3 regions of the Shinella sp. AETb1-6 genome follow, and region 2 is predicted to be linked to each of the others. Evidence: predicted binding sites of a transcription regulator. Region 2 holds the regulator's gene; each other region holds the start of a gene.

Region 1 (7,581 bases), on a different contig from region 2:
CCAAGGGCATGAAGGGCGCCATCGCCATGGCCGAGGAGCTGGCGAGCACCATTCCCGGCGCCGTCATCCCGCAACAGTTCGAGAACCCGGCCAACCCGGACATCCACCGCAAGACGACGGCCGAGGAAATCTGGAACGACACCGACGGCGCCGTCGACATCCTCGTGTCCGGCATCGGCACCGGCGGCACGATCACCGGTGTCGGCCAGGTGCTGAAAGCCAGGAAGCCCGGCTTCAAGGTCGTCGCCGTCGAGCCGGCCGACAGCCCGGTGCTATCAGGCGGCAATCCCGGCCCGCACAAGATCCAGGGCATCGGCGCGGGCTTCGCCCCCGCGATCCTCGACAAATCGGTCTACGACGAGGTCGTGACCGTGACCAATGACGAGGCCTTCCAGAATGCCCGCCTGGTGGCGCGCCTCGAAGGCGTTCCGGTCGGCATCTCCTCGGGTGCGGCTCTTACGGCCGCCGTCAAGGTGGGCAGCCGCCCGGAAAATGCTGGCAAGACGATCGTCGTCATCATCCCGTCCTTTGCGGAACGCTATCTCTCGACCGCGCTCTTCGAAGGCCTCGCCTGACAGAGGATGGGCCCGCCGCCACAACCGCGGTGGGCCTTCCGCAACAGGCGGGCTCTGCCATGCTCCACCATCTTTCCCTCGGCGTTCACAGCCTGGACCGGGCCGTCGTGTTCTACGACGCCGCGATGGCGGCGCTCGGCTATGCACGCGTCTGGTCCGACATCCGGCCGGGTGAGCCCGGACAGGCTGTGGGCTACGGTCTCGCGGACGGTGGCGATAAGCTCGCCATCAAGGAACTTGGCGTCGCTGCGCATCCTCCCGGGCCGGGCTTCCACATCGCCTTCGCCGCGTCGAGCCGCGCGGCCGTGGACCGCTTCCACGCCGCCGCACTGGCGGCCGGCGGCACCGACAACGGCGCACCTGGGCTTCGGGCGCAGTATGGCCCGGACTATTATGCCGCCTTCGTCATCGACCCGGACGGGCACCGGATCGAAGCCGTCTTCAAGGGGCCGGCGTGACGCCACGGCACGCCGCATGACCCGCTCGATATCGCGTGCCATCTCCCGTTCACGCCGCCAGTCGCGGGCCCGGCGCTAGAGCATTTCCGGTGAACTCCGGTTCACCGGAAATGCTCCAGATTCCTGTTTTTGCCGCATTATCCGACGCCGAAGCGACTTCGCTTCGGCTGGAAATGCTTTAGGCCGCGACCATCCGCTCTCCCACGATGCGATAGGAAATGGCTTCCGCCAGATGGATCCGTCCGACGATCGCGGCTTCGTCGAGATCGGCCAGCGTGCGGGCGACCTTGAGCACACGATGATAGCCACGCGCGGAAAACCGCATCTTCTCCGCCGCATCCCGCAACAGCTGGAGGCCCGCCGGATCGGGCTCGGCCATGCGTTCGACGAGGGCGGTGGAGGCGCGGGCATTGCTCGTCACCCGGGGCATGCCCAGACGGGCGAACCGGTCGACCTGCAGGGCGCGCGCGGTCGCGACGCGCCGGGCAACCGCCTCGCTCGGCTCGGTGGCCACGGGGCGGATGAGATCGCTCGCCGACACCGCGGGCACGTCGATACGGATATCGATGCGGTCCATGAACGGGCCGGAAACGCGGGCCTGATACTCGCTCATGCAGCGCGGCCCGCGCGCGCAGCTGCGTCCCGGCTCGCCCGCCATGCCGCAGCGGCAGGGATTCATCGCCGCGACGAGCTGGAAGGCCGCGGGATAGCTGACGCGGTGGTTGGCCCGCGCGATGATGCATTCGCCCGTCTCCAGCGGCTGGCGCAAGGCATCGAGCGCCTGCGGCGAGAATTCCGGCAGCTCGTCAAGAAACAGCACGCCGTTGTGCGCGAGCGACACCTCACCGGGCCTTGCCCGCGATCCGCCGCCCACAAGGGCCGCCATGGTGGCGGAATGATGCGGCGTGCGGAACGGGCGCCGATCCGACAGGCGTCCTCCGGAAAGCTGGCCGGCGATGGAATGGATCATCGAGACGTCGAGCAGCTCCGCCGGCGAGAGCGGCGGCAGGATGGCGGCCAGCCGCGCGGCGAGCATGGACTTGCCCGAGCCGGGCGGCCCGACCATCAGCAGGTTGTGGTTGCCCGCCGCCGCCACTTCCAGCGCGCGCTTGGCGCTTTCCTGCCCGCGGATATCGGCAAGATCCGGCAGGCCGGCGGCCGCGGCGCGAATGGCCGGCGCCGGGCGCGACAGGACCTGGCTGCCCTTGAAATGATTGGCAAGCGCGATCAGGCTGCGGGGCGCCAGAATATCGAGACCGCCGCCGGCCCAGGCGGCTTCCGCGCCGTTTTCCGCCGGGCAGATCAGGCCCTTGCCCAGGGCGTTGGCCGCCATGGCCGCCGGAAGCGCACCGGCGACCGGCGCGATCGTGCCGTCGAGATTGAGTTCGCCGATGACAAGATAATCATCCAGCGCATCGCCCGGCACCGCCCCGAGCGCCGTCATCAGGCCGAGCGCAATGGCGAGGTCGTAGTGGCTGCCTTCCTTGGGCAGGTCGGCCGGGGCAAGGTTGATCGTGACCCGCTTGGGCGGCAGCGAGAGGCCGGAGGCGTGCAGAGCGGCCTGCACCCGCTCGCGGCTTTCGGCGACCGCCTTGTCGGCGAGGCCGACGATCTGCATGCCCACCTTGCCCGGCGCGACCATCACCTGCACATCGACAGGCACGCCCTCGATGCCCTGAAACGCTATTGTCCCGACACGCGCCACCATGATTGCCCCCGCTCGCTCCAGCCGAAAACGGACCATCAACCCGCCCCAGGGTTGCAGCTGCAAATCTGGCATGGAATGTGGAATGAAACAAGAACAATTATAGAACTTCGGCGAGAATTATCCGCGCACCGGTTGCATGCGGTTGTATCAGCGGAACAAAGGCGGGGTGGCGGCGAACCACAGGCCCCGCCGCCGGCGTCAGCGTTTGCTTTCGATGGCGTCCCACAGCAGGGCCGCGATGTCCGCGCCGCCGAACTTCTTCACCTCGCGCAACCCCGTCGGCGAGGTGACGTTGATCTCGGTCATGTAGTCGCCGATGACGTCGATGCCCACGAGCAGGAAGCCGCGCTCGCGCAGCGCAGGGCCGATGCGGGCGCAGATTTCCCTTTCGCGCGCCGTCAGTTCCGTCGGCTCCGGGCGGCCGCCGGCATGCATGTTGGAACGCGCATCATGCTCGGCCGGCACGCGGTTGATCGCACCCACCGGCTCGCCATCGACAAGGATGATGCGCTTGTCGCCCTTGCGAACGTCGGGCAGATATTGCTGGGCGATGAAGGGCTCGCGGAACATCTGGCCGAACATTTCGAGCAGCGACGACAGGTTGCGGTCGTCCTTGGTCGAATGGAAGACACCGGCGCCGCCATTGCCATAGAGCGGCTTGAGGATCATGTCGCCCATCTCGTCGCGGAAGCGGCGGATCTCGGCGGGATCGCGGGTGATCAGGGTCTTGGGCATCAGGTCGGCGAATTCGGTGACGAAGATCTTCTCCGGCGAATTGCGCACCCAGGCCGGGTCATTGACGACGAGCGTCTTCGGATGGATCCGCTCGAGCAGGTGTGTGGAGGTGATATAGGACATGTCGAAGGGCGGATCCTGGCGCAGCAGAACCACGTCCATGGTCGAGAGATCGACGCGCTCGGCCTCGCCCAGCGTATAGTGGTCGCCCTTGACGTCGCGCAGTTCCATCGGCTCGACGCTCGCATAGACCTTCCCGTCCCGCAGGCTCAGCCGGTCGGGCGTGTAGTGAAAGAGCCTGTAGCCGCGGGCCTGCGCCTCGAGGCTCATGGCGAAGGTGGAATCGCCGGCGATGCTGATGGTCGACACATGGTCCATCTGGACCGCGACGTTCTTGATCTTAGCCATGAAAAGTCCCCTCAGGAATGCCGCTCACATTTAGGACGCCCCGGGCGCGAAGACAACGCCGGCCGGAGGCGAAATCCGCGGTGGCGTCGCCCGGACAGACTTCAGGGCTCTTTCCCGTCAGAACGCATCCACGAAATGCCGTGGCAGCCGCCATGGCCGCACCGCGACGATGTCGTAGCGCAGGGAAATACGGTGGGCGTCGGGCTGGCGGGCGAGCCAGACTTCGCTCGCCGCGCGGATGCGGCGCTGGGCCGTGCCGGTCACCGCGAAGACGGCGCTGTCCGCATCGCGGCGCGCCTTGACCTCCACGCAGACCACCAGATCGCCGCGCCGGGCGATGATGTCGATCTCGCCGGCCTTGGTGCGGTAGCGGATCGCGCGGATGCGATAGCCCTTGGCGAGAAGATAGAGCGCGGCGAGATATTCCGAGACGTGCCCGCGGCGGAAGGCCTTGAGCCGGTTCGGATCCGCCGGCCTATCGCGCATCGCCGTCCTTCAGGTCGAGCAGGCGCTGATAGAGATCGCGCCGCGGCAGGCCGGTCTGGCGGGCCGCCTCGGTCGCCGCCTTGCCGGCCGGCATGTCGTGGACAAGCTGTGCGAGCAGGCGGTCGACGTCTTCCGCCTCGGGTGCGGCCGCCTCGCCCGGCGGGCCGATGACCAGCACGATCTCGCCCTTGACCGCGCTGGCCTCGGCATAATGCGCCGCGAGCTCGCCGAGCGTGCCGCGGCGGAATTCCTCGAAGGTCTTGGTCAGTTCGCGGCAGACGCAGGCCGGCCGGCTTTCGCCCAGCACATCGGCCGCGGACACCAGCGTGGCGGCGATGCGATGGGGTGATTCGAAGAAGAGAAGCGTGGCGGGAACGCCGGCAAGCTCGGCCAGCCGGTCGCGCCGGGCCTTGTCCTTCGACGGCAGGAACCCGGCGAAGAAGAAGGCGTCGTTCGGAAGACCCGCGCCGACAAGGGCGGCGAGCGGCGCCGAAGCGCCGGGGATGGGCACGACGCGGTGACCGGCCTCGATGGCGAGCAATGCGAGGCGATAGCCGGGGTCGGAGACGAGCGGCGTGCCGGCATCCGACACCAGCGCGACGGACTTGCCGGCCTCCAGTGCCGCGATCAGGCGCGGGCCGACCTCGTCGGCATTGTATTCGTGATAGGCGTAGGGCCGGTTGACGATGCCGTAGCGGTCGAGCAGCACGCGGGTGACGCGCGTGTCCTCGCAGGCCAGCACATCGGCGCCGGCCAGCGTTTCGAGCGCCCGCAGCGTGATGTCGGAGAGGTTGCCGATGGGCGTCGCCACGAGATAGAGCGCCGGCTCCAGCGGCCGGGCGGGCACCACGGCATTGTGCAGGCGGAACGTCCTGCCGCCTTCGCCCATCCCGCTTGCCACGCTTTCGTCCCGCATCGATCCCACGCCTTTCCGGCCGCGTGAACGGCCGTGCATTCCACCCCTTATGGTCGAGCACCGGCACGCTCGCAAGAGACGACGGTTGACTATCGCGTGTCGCGCACCGTTAGCACTTGCAATCCGTCGCGAAATTCTGCCATTTTGCCCGTCCCATCTTTCCGGCCTGGCCGGAATTTCAAGGCAATGCCGCGCCGGTTTCCGGCGTGCCAGCGGTCGAAAGCGGTACAGTTCATGCGCATTACTCTCGAGCGGTCCAATCTCCTGAAGTCGTTGAACCACGTTCATCGCGTGGTCGAGCGGCGCAACACGATCCCGATCCTCTCGAACGTTCTGCTGCGCTGCGACGGCGCCAGCCTCGACATGAAGGCGACGGACCTCGACCTCGAGATCACCGAGGCGACGCCGGCGCAGGTCGACCAGGCCGGCGCCACGACCGTTCCGGCCCACCTTCTCTACGATATCGTGCGCAAGCTTTCCGACGGTTCGGAAGTCGCGCTCGCCACCAACGCGGACGGCTCTTCGATGACCGTCACGTCGGGCCGCTCGAAATTCTCGCTGCAGTGCCTGCCGCAGTCCGATTTCCCCGATCTCACCGCCGGCAGCTTCTCGCACACGTTCCGCCTCAAGGCGACGGACCTCAAGATGCTGATCGATCGCACGCAGTTCGCGATCTCGACCGAAGAGACCCGCTATTACCTCAACGGCATCTTCATCCACACGATCGAGAGCGAAGGCCAGCTGAAGCTGCGCGCCGTCGCCACCGACGGCCATCGCCTGGCGCGCGCCGACGTGGAAGCGCCTTCGGGCTCCGAGGGCATGCCGGGCATCATCATCCCGCGCAAGACGGTCGGCGAGTTGCAGAAGCTGGTGGACAATCCCGAACTCGTGGTCACCGTCGAGGTGTCGGATGCGAAGATCCGCTTCACCATCGGCTCCATCGTGCTGACCTCCAAGCTGATCGACGGCACGTTCCCGGATTACCAGCGCGTGATCCCGACCAACAACGACAAGGAACTGAAGATCGACTGCCAGTCCTTCGCGCAGGCCGTCGACCGCGTCTCCACCATCTCGTCGGAACGCGGCCGCGCCGTGAAGCTGGCGCTGGCCGAGGGGCAGCTGACGCTCACCGTCAACAACCCGGATTCGGGAAGTGCGACGGAAGAACTGCCCGTCGGCTACGACAACGATCCGCTCGAAATCGGCTTCAACGCGAAGTACCTGCTCGACATCACCGCGCAGCTTTCGGGCTCGGAAGCCGTGTTCATGCTGGCCGATCCGGGCTCGCCGACGCTCGTGCGTGATCTCGCCGGCGACGACGCGCTGTATGTTCTGATGCCGATGCGCGTCTAGGGCCGGTCTCGCGGCGTCGGGAAACCGTTCAGGAACCCGCCGGCCGCCGGCGGGTTCTTTTTTACCCTGCCGCCGCTCGGAAACGCCTGACAGCGACGCAATCAGACTTGTTTTTGACGCAAACCGCGTCGCATATTCGCCGGGCCGATGAGTCGAGGGGGCACAACCCGCCAGCGGCTTGCGGATGAACCATGAAGGGGAACGACATGACGCTGCGCATGAAGGTGAAGGAACGCTTCGGCAAGAAATTCGACGACGAGATCCGTTTCTTCAAGGGCTGGGTGAGCAACACCAAGGCGGTCGGCGCGATCATCCCGACCTCTTCCGTCACCGCCCGGCGGATGGCGAGCGTCGTCAACCCCGCCTCCGGCCTTCCGGTCCTCGAGCTCGGCCCGGGCACCGGCGTCATCACCAAGGCGATCCTCGGCGCGGGCATCGCGCCGGACAAGCTGGTTTCCGTGGAATTCTCGACGGATTTCTACAATCACCTCGTCGAACGCTTCCACGGCGTCAACTTCATCAACGGCGATGCCTTCGATCTCGACAAGACGCTCGGCGATCTCAAGGACATGACCTTCGACAGCGTCATTTCCGCCGTGCCGCTGCTCAATTTCCCCATGCACCGCCGCGTGGAACTGATCGAGGACCTCCTGTCGCGCATCCCGGTCGGCCGGCCCGTCGTGCAGATTTCCTACGGTCCGCTCTCGCCCGTCGTCGCCATGCCGGACCGCTACCAGATCAGCCATCTCGACTTCGTCGTGCGCAACATCCCGCCGGCGCAGCTCTGGACGTACCGCCGCACCCATTGAGGTGTTGCGGTGTTCGCCGTCTACATCACCCATCCGCAGGTTGCCATCGACCCGGCCGTGCCGGTGCCGGACTGGGGCCTTTCCGAAAGGGGCGTGGAAAGGGCGCGGCTTGCGGCCTCCTCCGGCTGGGCGG
Region 2 (7,581 bases):
CAATGACGACAAGGGCGAAGAGATCACCGGCATTCCGGAAAAGGCCGCGCTGATCGGCGAGGTCTTCAAGACCGATGTCGGCATGGAGACGTCGCCGGTCAATATCGGCCGCGAGGGCTACGCCTGGTTCGAAGTGCTCGATATCGTGCCGGAGCGCGACCGCACGCTGGATGAAGTCCGCGACCGCGTCGTCGCCGACTGGACGGCAGAACAGCAGCGCCAGGCGCTCGGCAAGAAGGCCGAAGAGCTGGCCGAGCGCGTGCGCAAGGGCGGCGATCTCGCCGCGATCGCGGCCGAACTCGGCATGGTCGTCGAGACGAAGGCGGGCCTGCATCGCGGCGCGCAGGATGCCGTCCTGAGCCCGCCGGCCGTTGCCGCTGCTTTCGGCGGCCCTGTCGGCCACGTCGCCAACACGCCCGGCGTCGACGGTGAAGGCCAGATCCTTCTGAAGGTGACCGAGGTCAATACCGACGCGACCACCGACGCGCTGTCCGATGACGCGCAGCAGATCGCGGCCGTTGCCCGGGTCAGCGGCGACGATATCCTCGACCAGATGGTCAGCGCGCTGCAGACCTCCTATGGCGTCTCCATCAACCGGACGCTCGCCGAACAGAGCATCACGCGCTGAGGGAGACGCAGCCGCATGTCCGACCTGAAACCCTATATCGCCAAGGTCGCCGCCGGCGCCTCCCTTGACCGGGAGGAAGCGCGCGGCGCGTTCGAGATCATCATGTCGGGCGCGGCCACGCCATCGCAGATCGGCGGTTTCCTCATGGCGCTGCGCGTGCGTGGCGAGACCGTGGACGAGATCTATGGCGCAGTCGGTTCGATGCGGGCGCGCATGCTGCCGGTGGACGTGCCGGCCGATGCGATCGACATCGTCGGCACGGGCGGCGATGGCGCCGGCACCTACAACATCTCGACGCTCGCGGCGATCATCGTGGCAGGCGCGGGCGTGCCTGTCGCCAAGCACGGCAACCGCGCGCTCAGCTCCAAATCGGGCACGGCGGACGCCCTCTCCTGCCTCGGCGTAAAGCTCGATATCGGTCCGGCCGATATTGCGCGGTGCGTGCACGATGCCGGCCTCGGCTTCATGTTCGCCCAGCTGCATCATCCGGCGATGAAGCATGTCGGCCCGTCCCGCGTCGAACTGGGAACGCGCACGATCTTCAACCTGCTCGGCCCGCTTTCCAATCCCGGCGGCGTGAAGCGCCAGTTGCTCGGTGTCTTCTCTCCCCAGTGGCTGCTGCCGCTGGCCGAAGTCATGCGCGATCTCGGTTCGGAAAGCCTGTGGGTTGTGCACGGCGAAGGGCTGGACGAGATCACGACGACCGGCACCACCCAGGTCGCGGCCCTGGAAGGCGGCAAGATCCGTACCTTCGAACTGACGCCCGCCGATTTCGGGCTGCCGCAGGTGACGCTCGACGATCTGCGCGGCGGTGACGGCGCGCACAATGCCGCGGCCCTGCTCTCCGTGCTCGGCGGCGCGCACATGCCCTATCGTGACATCTCGCTCGCCAATGCCGCCGCCTCGCTCGTCGTCGCCGGCAAGGCCGAAACGCTGGCGGACGGCATGAAACTCGCCACCGAATCGCTCGAAAGCGGCCGCGCACGTGCTGCCCTGGAACGACTCGTCACGGTTTCCAACGAAGCCGCGGCGGGTTAGGATTGCTCATGACCGATATCCTGAAGAAGATCGAAGCCTACAAGCTGGACGAAATCGCCGCCGCCAAGACGCGCGTGGCACCGGCCGAGCTTCGCGCCCGCATCCGCGACCAGGAACCGCCGCGCGGTTTCTTTGCCAGCCTGAAGGACAAGAAGGCGCAAGGCCGGTTCGGCCTGATTGCGGAAATCAAGAAGGCCAGCCCTTCCAAGGGCCTCATCCGCCCGGATTTCGATCCGCCGGCGCTTGCCAGGGCCTATGAGGCCGGCGGTGCGGCCTGCCTTTCCGTGCTCACCGACACGCCCAGTTTTCAAGGCGCGCCGGAATTCCTGACGGCCGCGCGCGACGCCTGCGCACTGCCGGCACTGCGCAAGGACTTCATGTTCGACAGCTACCAGATGCTGGAAGCGCGCGCCTGGGGTGCCGACTGCATCCTGCTCATCATGGCCTCTCTCGACGACGACACGGCGAAGATGCTGGAAGACTCCGCCTTTTCGCTCGGCATGGATGTCCTGATCGAGGTGCATGACGAAGCGGAAATGGAGCGCGCTCTCAAGCTGAAATCCAAGCTCGTCGGCATCAACAACCGCAACCTGCGCACCTTCGCGGTCGATCTCGCCGTTTCTGAAAAACTGGCCGGCATGGTGCCCGAGGACCGGCTGCTCGTGGGCGAGAGCGGCGTGTTCACCCATGCCGATTGCCAGCGCCTCGCCAAGGTCGGCATCTCCACCTTCCTCGTCGGCGAAAGCCTGATGCGCAAGGATGACGTCACGGCGGCAACGCACGAACTGCTGACCGGCTCCGCCGACATGCTGGCGGCGGAATGATGGGCGACGACGCCCGCACCCTCACCCATATCGACGCCGCCGGCGAAGCCCATATGGTCGATGTCGGCGACAAGGCGGAAACCGTGCGGATAGCCGTGGCGGAAGGTTTCGTGCGTATGCTGCCCGCTACGCTCGACCTCATTCTCAAGGGCGATGCGAAGAAGGGCGACGTCATCGGCACGGCGCGCCTCGCCGGCATCATGGCCGCCAAGCAGACGTCCAGCCTCATTCCGCTCTGCCACCCGCTGATGCTCAGCAAGGTTTCCGTGGAAATCCGCGAGGACCACGCCTTGCCCGGCCTGCGCATCGAGGCCATGGCCAAGCTCACCGGCCGTACCGGCGTGGAGATGGAGGCGCTGACCGCCGTCAGCGTCGCGTGCCTGACCATCTATGACATGGCAAAGGCGGTCGACCGCGAGATGGAAATCGGCGGCATTCGCCTCGTCGAAAAATCCGGCGGCCGTTCCGGCGACTACAAGCGCAGGGACGGCTGATGTCCCTTCTTCCCGTTGCCGACGCCCTCGACCGCCTGCTGTCCGCGGCCAGGCCGGTGCAGCGGACGGAGAGCCTCCGGCTCCACGACGCCGCAGGACGCGTGCTGGCCGACGATGTCGCCGCCCGCCTCACCCAGCCGCCTTTCGACAATTCGGCAATGGACGGTTATGCCGTCCGCCATGCCGACATCGCGGAGATCGGATCGGTTCTCAGGGTCGCCGGCCTGTCCTCCGCCGGTCACGCTTTCGACGGCACGGCCGGCCCGGGGGAAGCGGTGCGCATCTTCACCGGCGCGCCGCTCCCGGCCTTCGCCGATACGGTCATCCTTCAGGAAGACACCGAGCTTCTGGAAGACGGCCGCATCCGCACGACGTTCCTCACGCCCAAGGGCCGCCATATCCGCCCGCGGGGGCAGGATTTCACAGCGGGCGAGGTTGTGCTGAAGGCCGGCCAGGTGCTGGATGCCGGCCGGCTGACCGTTGCGGCAGCCATGAACCACCCAAACCTGTCCGTCTATGCGCGCCCGCGGGTCGCGATCCTTGCGACGGGCGACGAACTCGTGCCGCCGGGAGAAACGCCCGGTGCAAGCCAGATCATCGCCTCCAACAGCTTCGGCGTCGCGGCCATCGCGCGCGAAGCCGGCGCAGAGGTGATAGACCTGGGCATCGTGAGAGACGACAAGCAGGCCATATTGGATGCCGTGCGCCGGGGACTGGAAACGGACATCGACGTGTTGGTGACGCTCGGTGGCGCATCCGTCGGCGATTTCGATCTCGTTCAGCCCGTGCTCGGCGAGGCCGGCATGGCACTCGATTTCTGGCGCATCGCCATGCGCCCGGGCAAGCCGCTGATGGTCGGCCGCCTCGGCGATATCCAGGTGATCGGCCTGCCCGGCAATCCCGTTTCCAGCCTTGTCTGTTCCTATCTCTATCTGGAGCCGCTGGTCCGCAAACTCGCGCGCCTGCCCGCGATGAACCGGATGCGCCAGGCCGCCGCCGCCGTGCCGCTCAAGCAGAACGACCGCCGGCAGGATTACATTCGTGCGCGACTTCAGCGCGGCCCGGACGGCGGTCTCTTGGTCACGCCCTTCGAGAAGCAGGATTCATCGATGATGAAGATCTTCGCCGAATCCGAGGGGTTGCTGATCCGCCCGCCGCATGCGCCGGCAGAGGAACCCGGCGCGCTCTGCGACGTCCTCGTTCTCAGGGAACCCGCGGCCTGAGTGGCATTATTGTGCCCGCAGGCCCTTGCGGAACACATGTGGAACGGATAGTGTCTGTTCTGGATTTGTTTCACGATTCTCGCTGGAGAGGCCATGCTGACGCGCAAACAACAGGAACTGCTCCTGTTCATTCACGAGCGTATGAAGGAATCCGGCATTCCTCCGTCTTTTGACGAGATGAAGGATGCCTTGGATCTTGCCTCGAAGTCGGGCATCCACCGCCTCATCACGGCGCTCGAGGAACGGGGCTTCATCCGCCGCCTGCCGAATCGGGCGCGCGCGCTCGAGGTGATCAAGCTTCCGGAGGCCTATTCGCCCAGCCTCCAGCCGCGTCGCGGATTTTCGCCGTCGGTCATCGAAGGCAGCCTCGGCAAGCAGCCCCCCGCCGTAACGCCATCCAAGCCCGTCGCACCGCAGCCGACCATGTCGTCGTCCGTGTCCGTTCCGGTCATGGGCCGTATCGCCGCCGGTGTTCCGATCTCGGCCATCCAGAACAACACGCACGAGATCACCGTCCCGGCCGAAATGATCGGCAACGGCGATCACTATGCGCTGGAGGTCAAGGGCGATTCGATGATCGAGGCCGGCATTCTCGATGGCGACACGGTCATCATCCGCAATGCCAGTACCGCCAATCCCGGTGAAATCATCGTTGCTCTCGTCGATGACGAAGAGGCGACGCTGAAGCGCTTCCGCCGCAAGGGCGCGTCTATCGCACTTGAAGCCGCGAACCCGGCTTATGAGACCCGGATCTTCGGCCCCGACCGGGTCAAGATTCAGGGGAAGCTCGTCGGGCTTATACGACGGTATCACTGAGCGGCGTTGGACAGCATAGCGGGTCGTGAGCGTCGTATTGGGTGTGGAACGCACAGTTCGGGTATGATGGATCGTGGCAGGTTAAGGCTCCTCTCGCTTTGCCCGGTGCTATGCGGTTGTGATTGCCTCCTGTCATTCGGCCTTTTCTAAGATCGCTGCCAACCTCTACGATCGCTGCCAACCGGGAAGCTTGCCGCTTGATTGGCTTCACGGGAGTTGCGGCGGCGAGCGATCGGCCTCGTTGGTTTCAATCTCTGCCGGCGGCGCTGCGGCTGCCGTTTCGAATGTATCGCTGCGCCAGTCATAGGTGCGGTGCCGGGACCAGGCGCGCACCACGGTTTCCACGGCCGGCATGTTGGTCGCGCCGCCGAGGCTTGCGGCGGGATCGTCGAGCGGCGGCGTGATTTCCAAAGCCCCCGTTCGGCGCAGATGACGCGCGGTCACAAGCCTCGCACCCGAGCGGCAGTTGTCCAGCCGCAGGGCGAAGGGTACGACGACGAGATCGGCCGTGTCGCAGGCCGTGCCCAGAAAGGCCGTGTCCTGAAGCGTGACGATCGTCCAGCCGCTGGGGGAAACGGCAGCACAGAAGGCCTTCGCCTCGCAGACGAACGTTTGCGCCTGTCGTGCCGCCGCGATAGCCTCCGTCATCGCGTCCTTCGCCTTCTTCCTGTCCGCCTTGCGGCGCGGTCGTTTCCTCTCAGTCTCGGCAGCAGCCTTCTTCGTCGCCGGTTCCGCCAGCAGCAGGCCGGCGGTCTTTCGCATGTCCGGCTTGGTCAGGTCGCCGAGCCGCAAGGCACGGCGCCACTGGTCGTAGATGAAACCTGGCGGCTTGGCGCGGTTCGTGGCGACCGCATCGCCGCGCAGGATCGCAACCAGACGACCGTCTTCGGAGATGAGCAATTCCGGCTTCCCGCGCGCAGACGGCCAAAGGACCACCAGCGCACCGGCGACGATGAAAACCGTCCCGGCATGCCGCAGCCGCGTGCGCAGGATACAGAGAAGCCCGCCGCCGACACCGATCAGCAGGAAGGCGGACATGGGGATACGGCCCGTGACGATATCCCCGCCCTTCCAGCTCGAAACCCAGACCGCCAGCGCGATCATCCATTCGATGCCCTTGCCCATGATGGCAAAAGGAACGGCATCCAGCCCGAAGGGCATGAGCAGGACGGCGATGAGGCCGAAGGGCATGACGATCGCGCTGATCGCCGGCATGGCAAGCAGGTTGCCGGCAAGGCCGTAGGCCGGCACACGGTGAAAGTGGCCGATGGAGTAGATCAGCGTCGATAGGCTTCCGATCGCCGATGACAGCAGAAGTCCGCCGAAGAAGCGCCCGGCCGCGCCGCCGGTCAGGCGCAGCGCGCCGCCTTTGCCCTCCTTGCGCACAGGCCGCTCGCGCCACGCCGCATAACCGGCGACGAGGCCGAGCGTTGCGGCGTAGGACATCTGAAAGCCGGGGTTGGTGATAGCGGAGGGCGTGACGGCGAGGATGATGATGGCCGACAGCGCCACGTTGCGCATACTGATGGCGGAGCGGCCGAAGAGCACGGCGATCAACATCACGCAGATCATGATCCAGGACCGGACGGCCGAGATCGCGCCGCCCGACACGAGAATGTAAAGCGTCACCATAACGAGCGCACCGCCCGCCGCAATCTTGCGGGTGGGAAAGCGTTCGGCAAAGCCCGGTATGAGCGCCATCAGCATGCGCGCGCCGACAAGGAACGTGCCGGCCGCGAGCACCATGTTGAGACCGGAAATGGCCAGGACGTGAGCGAGCCCGGCCTGGCGGAGCGCCTCCACCGTCTCCTCGCTGATCGCCCGCTGTTCCGCCGTCACCAGTGCCGCGGCGATCGCACCCGCGTCGCCCCCGATGCGTCCGCGGATATGCTCGGTGAGGTTGTTTCGCCATATCGCGATCCGCTGCGATATGCGATCGCTCCAGCTGGCCGGAGCGGCCTCGATTGCGACCGGCGCACCGTAGAAATAACCGACGGCGCCCGTGCCGGCGAAGTATGCGTCAAAGGCGAAGTCGTTGAGGCCGGCCAGGGCGGGGCCCGAGGGTGGCCCAAGACGCGCCCGGCCGGATATGCCGTGGCCGATGGCAATGGGATCGTGACGGCTTCGCGCCAGCAGCGTGACGACCTGCGGCGCGCGTTTCAGGACCGGCTCGCGCGTCTTTTCCAGTGCGATGCGATACCGGATCGCGTTGCCCGCACCGCTTTCGCGCGCCAGCACCCGCCCCTCGATCATGGTCGTCACGGGCGTGTCGAGAATGACGGTGTCAAGCCGTGCGCTTTCGAGCGCCGCGAGAAGCATGCCGATCGGAACGAGGAACGCGCCGCCCGCCAGGATCGCACCCAGATCCTCGCGATGGCGAAGCCGCCAGGCGGGTACCGCGGCGGCGATGGCCCCCAGGACCATGGCATAGACTGGTGGGTCGGCCTTAGCGGCAAACCAGAGAGCCGCACCTATTCCCAGGAAGACCGGCACGAACAGGAAGAAATGCCCGTGGCTGCGCTCCTCGGCCAGCGCCTCCGACAGGCTTTCACCGGCGG
Region 3 (7,581 bases), on a different contig from region 2:
CGGCGTCGTTGGTGCGGATCAGTTCGATCATTCGGGTCTTTTCCAGCCTTAATTCCGGAGGCGGGACAATTCGCCTCTTGCCGCATGAGGCCCCGCTTTCTATTGTCTTTCAACAAAAATGAACAGGAGTCCGGGCATTTGGGCGTCGTGATACCGCTTGAAGAAGGCAAAAACAAACAGGCATCGGTGAAGCCGCTCGTCGACCTTACAAAAGCCGACATGGAACGGGTGAACCAGCTCATCCTGTCGAAAGCCGGTTCCGACGTGCAGATGATCCCCGAGGTCGCAAACCACCTCATTTCCTCCGGCGGCAAGCGCCTGCGCCCGATGCTGACGCTCGCAGCGGCCTCCATGTTCGGCTATGGCGGCGACCATCACGTCAAGCTCGCGACCAGCGTCGAGTTCATGCACACCGCCACGCTACTGCATGACGACGTGGTCGACGAAAGCGACCTGCGCCGCGGAAAATCCACCGCCCGCATGATCTGGGGCAACCAGGCGAGCGTGCTCGTCGGCGACTTCCTGCTCGGCCAGGCCTTCAAGATGATGGTCGAGGTGGGGTCTCTCGAGGCACTGGATGTTCTCTCGACCGCCGCCACCGTGATCGCCGAGGGCGAGGTTCTCCAGCTATCCGTCGCCAAGAACATGGAGACGACCGAGGACGACTATCTCGAAGTGATCCGCGCCAAGACGGCCGCGCTGTTCGCCGCCGCCGCCGAAGTGGGTCCGATCATCGCCAATACCGGCAAGGCCGAGCGCAACGCGCTGAAGTCCTACGGCATGAATCTCGGCCTCGCCTTCCAGCTGGTCGACGACGCGCTCGATTATGGCGGCAAGGCCGCGGACCTGGGCAAGAACACCGGCGACGATTTCCGCGAGGGCAAGATCACGCTGCCGGTCATCCTGGCCTGGCGTCGGGGCACGGCCGAAGACCGCGCCTTCTGGCGCGAGGCGATCGAGGGCGGCAAGAGCGACGACGCCAATCTGGAGCGCGCGTTCGGCCTCATCACCCGCTATGGCGGCCTGACGGACACGATCGCGCGCGCGCAGCATTACGGCATGATCGCCCGCGATGCGCTCGCCCCCCTTCCGGCAAGCCCCTGGAAGGACGCACTGCTCGAAGTCATCGACTTCTCGATCGCCCGCGTGAGCTGACCGCATTCGGCCAAATCCGGCGTGGCAGGATTATCTTGCCGCGCCGCGCCAAAAAAGCCATTCTCTGCCGTCATGAGTCCATGACTGATTTGGGCGCCATCGTGGCGGGACGTGCCGCGCTGGGCGCCGGGGCGACCTTCATACCTTCCGGTGAAAGGCATTTTGATGCGGCATTTCTTCCTTCTTCGGCTTCTTTCCGGCGTGGCGATTGCTGCCAGCATCACGCTTGCCGGCCCCGTGGCCGGTCCGTTGGCCGCTTATGCGCAGGACAAGCCCGCTACCGAGGCAGCCGATGAGACGCCGTTCGATCCGCTGAGCGTCAACACCTTCGCCGGCGCCTTCCTGGCCGCCCGCACCGCGGATTTCGACAAGGATTACACCACCGCCGTCAAACTCTACAAGATCGCGCTGCAGTTCGATCCGACGAACAACGACGTCAAGCAACGCCTGATGGTCACGCTTTTGATGAGCGGCGACTTTGCCGAGGGCGTCAAGCTGGCGGACACGCTGAAGAACGACCCGGCCGTCGAGCGCATCACCTCGACCGTGCGCGGCATGGAGGCGATCCGCAAGCGCGAATACAAGTCGGCGGAAAAGATCCTCGCCTACAAGGGGCCGAACGATCTCGACCGCATGATGAACGACCTCCTGCTCGCCTGGGCCAAGTACGGCGACGGCAAGCCGAAGGAGGCGCTCAAGCTCATCACCGGCATGCAGGGGCCGGAATGGCTCGCCATCTTCAAGAACTACCATGCCGGCGCGCTCGCCGCCGCTGCGGGTGACAAGGCGACCGCGCGCGCGCGCCTCAACGAGGCGATCCTCGACCGCAACGGCGCGGGTGCGGCACCCGACACCTTCATTCGCGCCGTCATGGCGCTGGCCCGTCTGGAAGCCCGCGACGGCAACAAGCAGAAGGCGCTCGACGCCATCTCGGTCGGCGACGGCTTCGTCACCAGCTATGCGCCGCTGAAGGCGCTGCGCCAGAGCATCGAGGCCGGCGAAAAGCAGGACCAGCAGGTCCGCACCGCCGCTCAGGGCGCGGCCGCCGTGCTCTTTTCCATCGGCGGCGCACTGAACCGCGACGGGGCCGAAGACATCGTCGCGCTCTATCTCCAGGCCGCCCGTGCGCTCGATCCTGACAGCGACGACGTTCTGGTGCTTCTCGGCGGCATTGCCGAAAACCAGAAGAAGCCCGACATCGCCATCGACTATTACCGGGCCGTGCCCGAGAAATCGCCGATGCGCCGCATTTCCGAATTGCAGCTCGGCCTCAACCTCGCCGACACGGGCAAGGTGGAAGAGGCCAAGAAGCACCTCCAGGAACTGATCGATGCCGATCCGGCCGACCTGCGCAGCTATCTCGCGCTCGGCAGCGTCCTGTCCGACGCCAAGGACTATCGCGCGATGGCCACGCTTTACGACAAGGCCGTGGGTGTCATCGGCTCGGTCCCGACGCGCAATCACTGGAGCGTCTTCTTCCAGCGCGGCATTGCCTATGAGCGCCTGAAGGAATGGGACAAGGCGGAGCCGAATTTCCGCAAGGCGCTGGAGCTGAACCCCGACCAGCCGCAGGTGCTGAACTATCTCGGCTATTCCTGGGTAGACATGAACCGGAACCTCGACGAGGGCCTGGACATGATCCGCAAGGCGGTGAGCCTCAAGCCCGATGACGGCTATATCGTCGATTCGCTCGGCTGGGCCTATTATCGCCTCGGCCGCTTCGACGACGCCGTCGCGGAACTGGAGCGCGCCGCGGAGCTGAAGGCCGGCGATCCCACGATCAACGATCACCTCGGCGACGCCTACTGGCGCGTCGGCCGCAAGCTGGAAGCGACCTTCCAGTGGAACCGCGCGCTCGGGCTGAAGCCGGAAGACGCGGAGATCGTCAAGATCAAGGACAAGATCGAAAACGGTCTGGCCGATATCAAGCCTTCCGACCCGGCCTCGGCCGAGGCGAAGGAAGACAAGCCCGCGCAGAAGATCGCGCCGGAAGAAAAAGCCGTGGACCGCAAGTCCTGACCGCATGCCCGGCGACACCCTTTCGGGCTTTGCCGTTATCGAAGCGGCGCCCGCCAAGATCAACCTCGCGCTGCACGTGGTCGGCGAGCGCGGGGACGGCTATCATCTCCTCGACAGCCTGGTGACCTTCACCGCCTTCGGCGACCGCATCGCGCTGTCGCCGGCCGAAGAAGACCGCTTCACGCTCTCCGGCCGCTTTTCCGCTACGCTTGCGGCCGAGAATGACAATCTCGTTACCCGCGCGCGGGACCGCCTGCGTGCGGCGCTGGAAACAACCGGGCAATCTGCCCCGCCCGTGCATATCCATCTGGAAAAGAACCTGCCCATCGCTTCCGGTATCGGCGGCGGCTCGGCGGATGCCGCCGCGACGCTGCGCGGCCTGCTTGGCCTGTGGCAGGCGGACCTGCCGGGCGACCGGCTCGACGCCATCGCCATCGGGCTCGGCGCGGATGTGCCTATGTGCCTTGCCGGCCGGCCTTTGCTGGCGCGCGGCATCGGCGAGGACATCACGCCCGTGGCGCTTCCCGCGCTCTCCATGGTGCTGGCCAATCCGCTCGTCGGCGTGTCGACGCCGGCCGTGTTCCGTGCCCTCGCCTCCAAGCGGAATGCGCCGCTCGTTCTGCGGGATGCGTCCGTTCACTGGCTGGATGCCATAGCCGGCCTGCGCAACGACCTGGAGCCGCCAGCCCGAGGCCTGTGCCCACAGATCGGCGAACTCGCGGACGGTCTCGCCGCGACGGATGCACGCGTGGTGCGCATGTCCGGTTCCGGCGCCTCCTGCTTCGCGCTATACAGTTCGGACGCGATGGCCGAGGCGGCGGCGGCTTCGCTGAAGCAGCAACACCCCGACTGGTTCATCACCGCCACCCGCACGCTGGAGGGACACGATGGCACGCCTTGACGAGACGAGACCGTTCATTCCGGTCGGTATCGCGGTGTTGACCGTCTCGGATACCCGCACGCCCGAGACCGACCGGTCCGGGGATACACTGGTCGCGCGAATCGCCGAGGCCGGCCACCGGCTCGTCGCCCGCGCCATCGTGCCCGACGATATCGCCGCCATCCGCACGCAGGTCGAAGCCTGGACGCGCGACGATGCGGTCGACGTCGTCATCACCACCGGCGGCACGGGCTTTACCGGCCGCGACGTGACGCCGGAGGCGCTGGAGCCGATCTTCGAGAAACGCATGGACGGCTTTTCGGAGGTCTTCCACCGCATCTCCTACGACAAGATCGGCACCTCCACGATCCAGTCGCGTGCGACGGGCGGCGTCACCAACGCCACCTTCATCTTCGTGCTGCCCGGCTCGCCCGGCGCCTGCAAGGACGCCTGGGACGGCATCCTCAAGGCGCAGCTCGACTACAGGCACATGCCCTGCAATTTCGTGGAAATCATGCCGCGTCTCGACGAGCACCTGAAGCGCTCGGCCGGCTGAACCGCCTCAGCCCGCCACCAGCTGCGCGCGGATCGCCTTGATCGCCCAGGCGGGCACGATCTCGGCAACGAGCGAAAAGGTCTTGGTGCCCTTTGCGATGTCGGACAGGGACATGCCCGTGCGCACGGCGGCCGCTGCCTGCCGCTTGCTGACGAGATAGCCCTGCTCGAGCGGTGAGGCGCGGCGCCCGAAGCGTTTCAGGAACGGCCTGCGGTGATTGCGCGAGCCGGTGAACCGCGCCGGGCCGGCACTGACCGAGACATGGTCGACGATGGCATCGACCCAGCCGGTCATCGGCCGCGCCCCGGGCTCGAGCAGGAGCAGCCAGTCGCCGCGCGCCGCGCGCACCACATCCTTCATGTCCCAGCTGGTGAGAAACCGGCACCCTGCGGCATCGGCCACGCGGGCGGAACCGTCGCGCGAGCCGTGATCGAGCACGACCACCTCCCGCACGACTCCCTCGACCGCGCCCGGCACGAGCGCCGACAGCGTCTGTGCAAGCTCGGCCTCGTTGTCCCGGCATTCGATGATGATCGTCAGCATATATCTCCCTACCGCATCGCAGCATCAATTTCCACCGTTGCAAGGCCGGCACATCGCCGCATGGTTAGGCGATATGGTTAGCGGGTGCGATTTTGTTCTTGCATTGTTCTCGTTTCGATTATAGGAATATAGTCATTGAACCGGGGCGAGATGCTCCGCCGGAGATAGCCATGAACGATCTTGCAAACCTCAGGCAGGGCGCCCTTGCGCCCGGCCATACGAAGGATGTTGCCGAAGCGCTGCTGGCTGATACGGGCATGCGCGTCGATGGAGAACGCCGGCGCGGCCGGGGCGCAGGGCTCAACTTCACCGGCCGCTTCGAGCCGGTGACGCGGGAGAGCTTCGACGACGGCTGGCAGACGCTGGAGGAGCTTCCGCCCTTCCGCACCGAAGTCCAGGTCGAGAAGCCGCGCACCATCATCACCCGCAACGAATCGCCGGATATTCCCTTCGACCGCTCGATCAATCCCTATCGCGGCTGTGAGCATGGCTGCATCTATTGCTTTGCGCGGCCCACCCACGCCTTCATGGGTCTGTCCGCCGGCCTCGACTTCGAGGCGAAGCTCTTCGCCAAGCCGGATGCGCCGAAGCTGCTCGAACGGGAATTGTCCAAGCCCGGCTACAAGCCGCGTGTCATCGCCATCGGCACCAATACCGATCCCTACCAGCCCATCGAGAAGGAATGGCGCATCATGCGCCAGATCCTCGAAGTGCTCGACAAGGCCAACCATCCGGTGTCGATCGTCACCAAGTCGGCGCTCGTCATGCGCGACATCGACATTCTCGCCCGCATGGCCGCCCGTGGCCTTGCCTGGGTCGGCATGTCGGTGACGACGCTCGACCGCAAGCTCGCCCGCACCATGGAACCGCGCGCGGCGACCCCGTCACGCCGGCTGGAAGCAATCCGCGCGCTCTCCGATGCCGGCATTCCGACCGCCATCATGATGGCGCCGATCATTCCCGGCCTCAACGACCACGAGATCGAGAAGGTGCTCGATTCGGGCAAGGCGGCAGGGGCGATGGAGGCGAGCTATGTTCTCCTGCGCCTTCCGCTGGAGGTGAGCCCCCTCTTCCGCGAATGGCTGCTGCGCAACTACCCGGACCGCTACCGCCACGTCATGTCGCTCGTGCGCTCCATGCGCGACGGCAAGGATTACGACGCGGAATTCGGCAAGCGCATGAAAGGCGCCGGCCCCTATGCGTGGCAGATCGCCCGGCGCTTCGAGATGGCCAGCAAGCGGCTGGAGCTGACGCGGACGCGCCGCAACCTCTCCGGCGACCAGTTCGTTCCGCCCTCGGGCAGCGGCGTGCAGTTGTCCTTGCTGTGATGGTGCCAGCGCGACGCGCGCACGGATTCGATGTCACCGGGACAGGCATCGTGCTCTTGAACTGAATGTGTGAGATCCGCGCCGCGCCGGTGCAGATCTTGCAAAACCTCTTCCGGTAGCGTCATCCCCTGGACGCGCCGGGTGTTCCTCCGACCGCCGCCCCTGTCGGAGGACTTGCAGGGAATCGGACGGATGTGCAAGGTCCCCGCATGGCCAAGAGCACATCCTCCGATTCCCGCCTTCTTTTCGATATGCCCGAAGGGCCCGATTTCTCGATGGAAATGGCGGCGAGAAAGCGCGGCCTCTGGCCGGTCGCCGGCACGGACGAGGCCGGGCGCGGGCCTCTCGCCGGGCCCGTCGTCGCGGCTGCTGTGGTGCTCGATCCGGACAACATTCCCGAGGGTCTTCACGATTCCAAGCAGTTGAGCGCCGCCAGGCGCGAAATGCTGTTCGCCCGTATCATGGAAACCGCCTTCGTATCCGTCGCCTCCAGCTCCTCGCGGCGCATCGATACGATCGACATCCGCAAGGCGAGCCTCGATGCCATGCGCCGCGCCGTCGCAGGCCTCGAAGTGGCGCCGAAACTGGTGCTGACGGACGGCCGCGACGTGCCGCCCGGCCTTGCCTGCGAGGGCCGCGCCGTCATCAAGGGGGATGCGCTTTCCGTTTCGATCTCGGCCGCATCGATCGTCGCCAAGGTGATGCGCGACAGGATGATGGCGCGCGCGGAAGAAACCTATCCGGGATACGGCTTTGCCGTGCATGCCGGTTACGCGACACAGGTGCACCGCACCGCCATCGAATCGATCGGCCCCTGCCGCCTCCACCGCATGAGTTTTCGTCCACTGCGCAAGGAGTGATCCGCCCCTCCGTCCAGACGCCGATCATCCGCTCCGGGCGGATATCTCGACGCGCGTACGCTTGGCTGCCATCCGGCAGAGGTGCGAAGATTTCGCGTCTGCCTGCCAGCATCGAGGCCCAGCACAGATCGAGGCTCGGCACAGGCCGGACGCAAAAAAGGCCGGATCGCTCCGGCCTTTTCTAAGACATCGGTGATGGCGGCCTCAGTTGAGGCGGCTCTTCACTTCGCTGATCGCGTT

What was found. The regulator LexA, encoded in region 2, represses DNA repair genes until DNA is damaged. The targets are predictions, from matches to a motif close to TGTTCNNNNTGTGTTCNG.
Region 1: the regulator LexA is predicted to act here: its motif matches at 2,831-2,848, upstream of GR158_RS05335 (YifB family Mg chelatase-like AAA ATPase).
Region 3: the regulator LexA is predicted to act here: its motif matches at 5,247-5,264, upstream of GR158_RS08360 (PA0069 family radical SAM protein).

Annotation. Positions count from the first base shown of each region.
Region 1 is NZ_WUMM01000002.1:418,882-426,462, forward strand. Features, by position in the region: gene cysK (cysteine synthase A) at 1-575, shown strand, start outside; gene GR158_RS05330 (VOC family protein) at 635-1,033, shown strand; gene GR158_RS05335 (YifB family Mg chelatase-like AAA ATPase) at 1,212-2,741, opposite strand; gene gshB (glutathione synthase) at 2,940-3,884, opposite strand; gene GR158_RS05345 (YraN family protein) at 4,002-4,370, opposite strand; gene rsmI (16S rRNA (cytidine(1402)-2'-O)-methyltransferase) at 4,360-5,259, opposite strand; gene dnaN (DNA polymerase III subunit beta) at 5,521-6,639, shown strand; gene pmtA (phospholipid N-methyltransferase PmtA) at 6,846-7,448, shown strand; gene GR158_RS05365 (histidine phosphatase family protein) at 7,458-7,581, shown strand, end outside.
Region 2 is NZ_WUMM01000012.1:113,339-120,919, forward strand. Features, by position in the region: gene GR158_RS19910 (peptidylprolyl isomerase) at 1-628, shown strand, start outside; gene trpD (anthranilate phosphoribosyltransferase) at 644-1,666, shown strand; gene trpC (indole-3-glycerol phosphate synthase TrpC) at 1,675-2,490, shown strand; gene moaC (cyclic pyranopterin monophosphate synthase MoaC) at 2,490-2,984, shown strand; gene glp (gephyrin-like molybdotransferase Glp) at 2,984-4,207, shown strand; gene lexA (transcriptional repressor LexA) at 4,301-5,023, shown strand; gene GR158_RS19940 (ComEC/Rec2 family competence protein) at 5,231-7,581, opposite strand, start outside.
Region 3 is NZ_WUMM01000004.1:124,127-131,707, reverse strand. Features, by position in the region: gene GR158_RS08390 (DUF2007 domain-containing protein) at 1-31, opposite strand, end outside; gene GR158_RS08385 (polyprenyl synthetase family protein) at 139-1,155, shown strand; gene GR158_RS08380 (tetratricopeptide repeat protein) at 1,321-3,174, shown strand; gene GR158_RS08375 (4-(cytidine 5'-diphospho)-2-C-methyl-D-erythritol kinase) at 3,179-4,075, shown strand; gene moaB (molybdenum cofactor biosynthesis protein B) at 4,062-4,610, shown strand; gene GR158_RS08365 (glycosyl transferase) at 4,617-5,153, opposite strand; gene GR158_RS08360 (PA0069 family radical SAM protein) at 5,324-6,481, shown strand; gene GR158_RS08355 (ribonuclease HII) at 6,691-7,341, shown strand; gene GR158_RS08350 (F0F1 ATP synthase subunit B) at 7,546-7,581, opposite strand, start outside.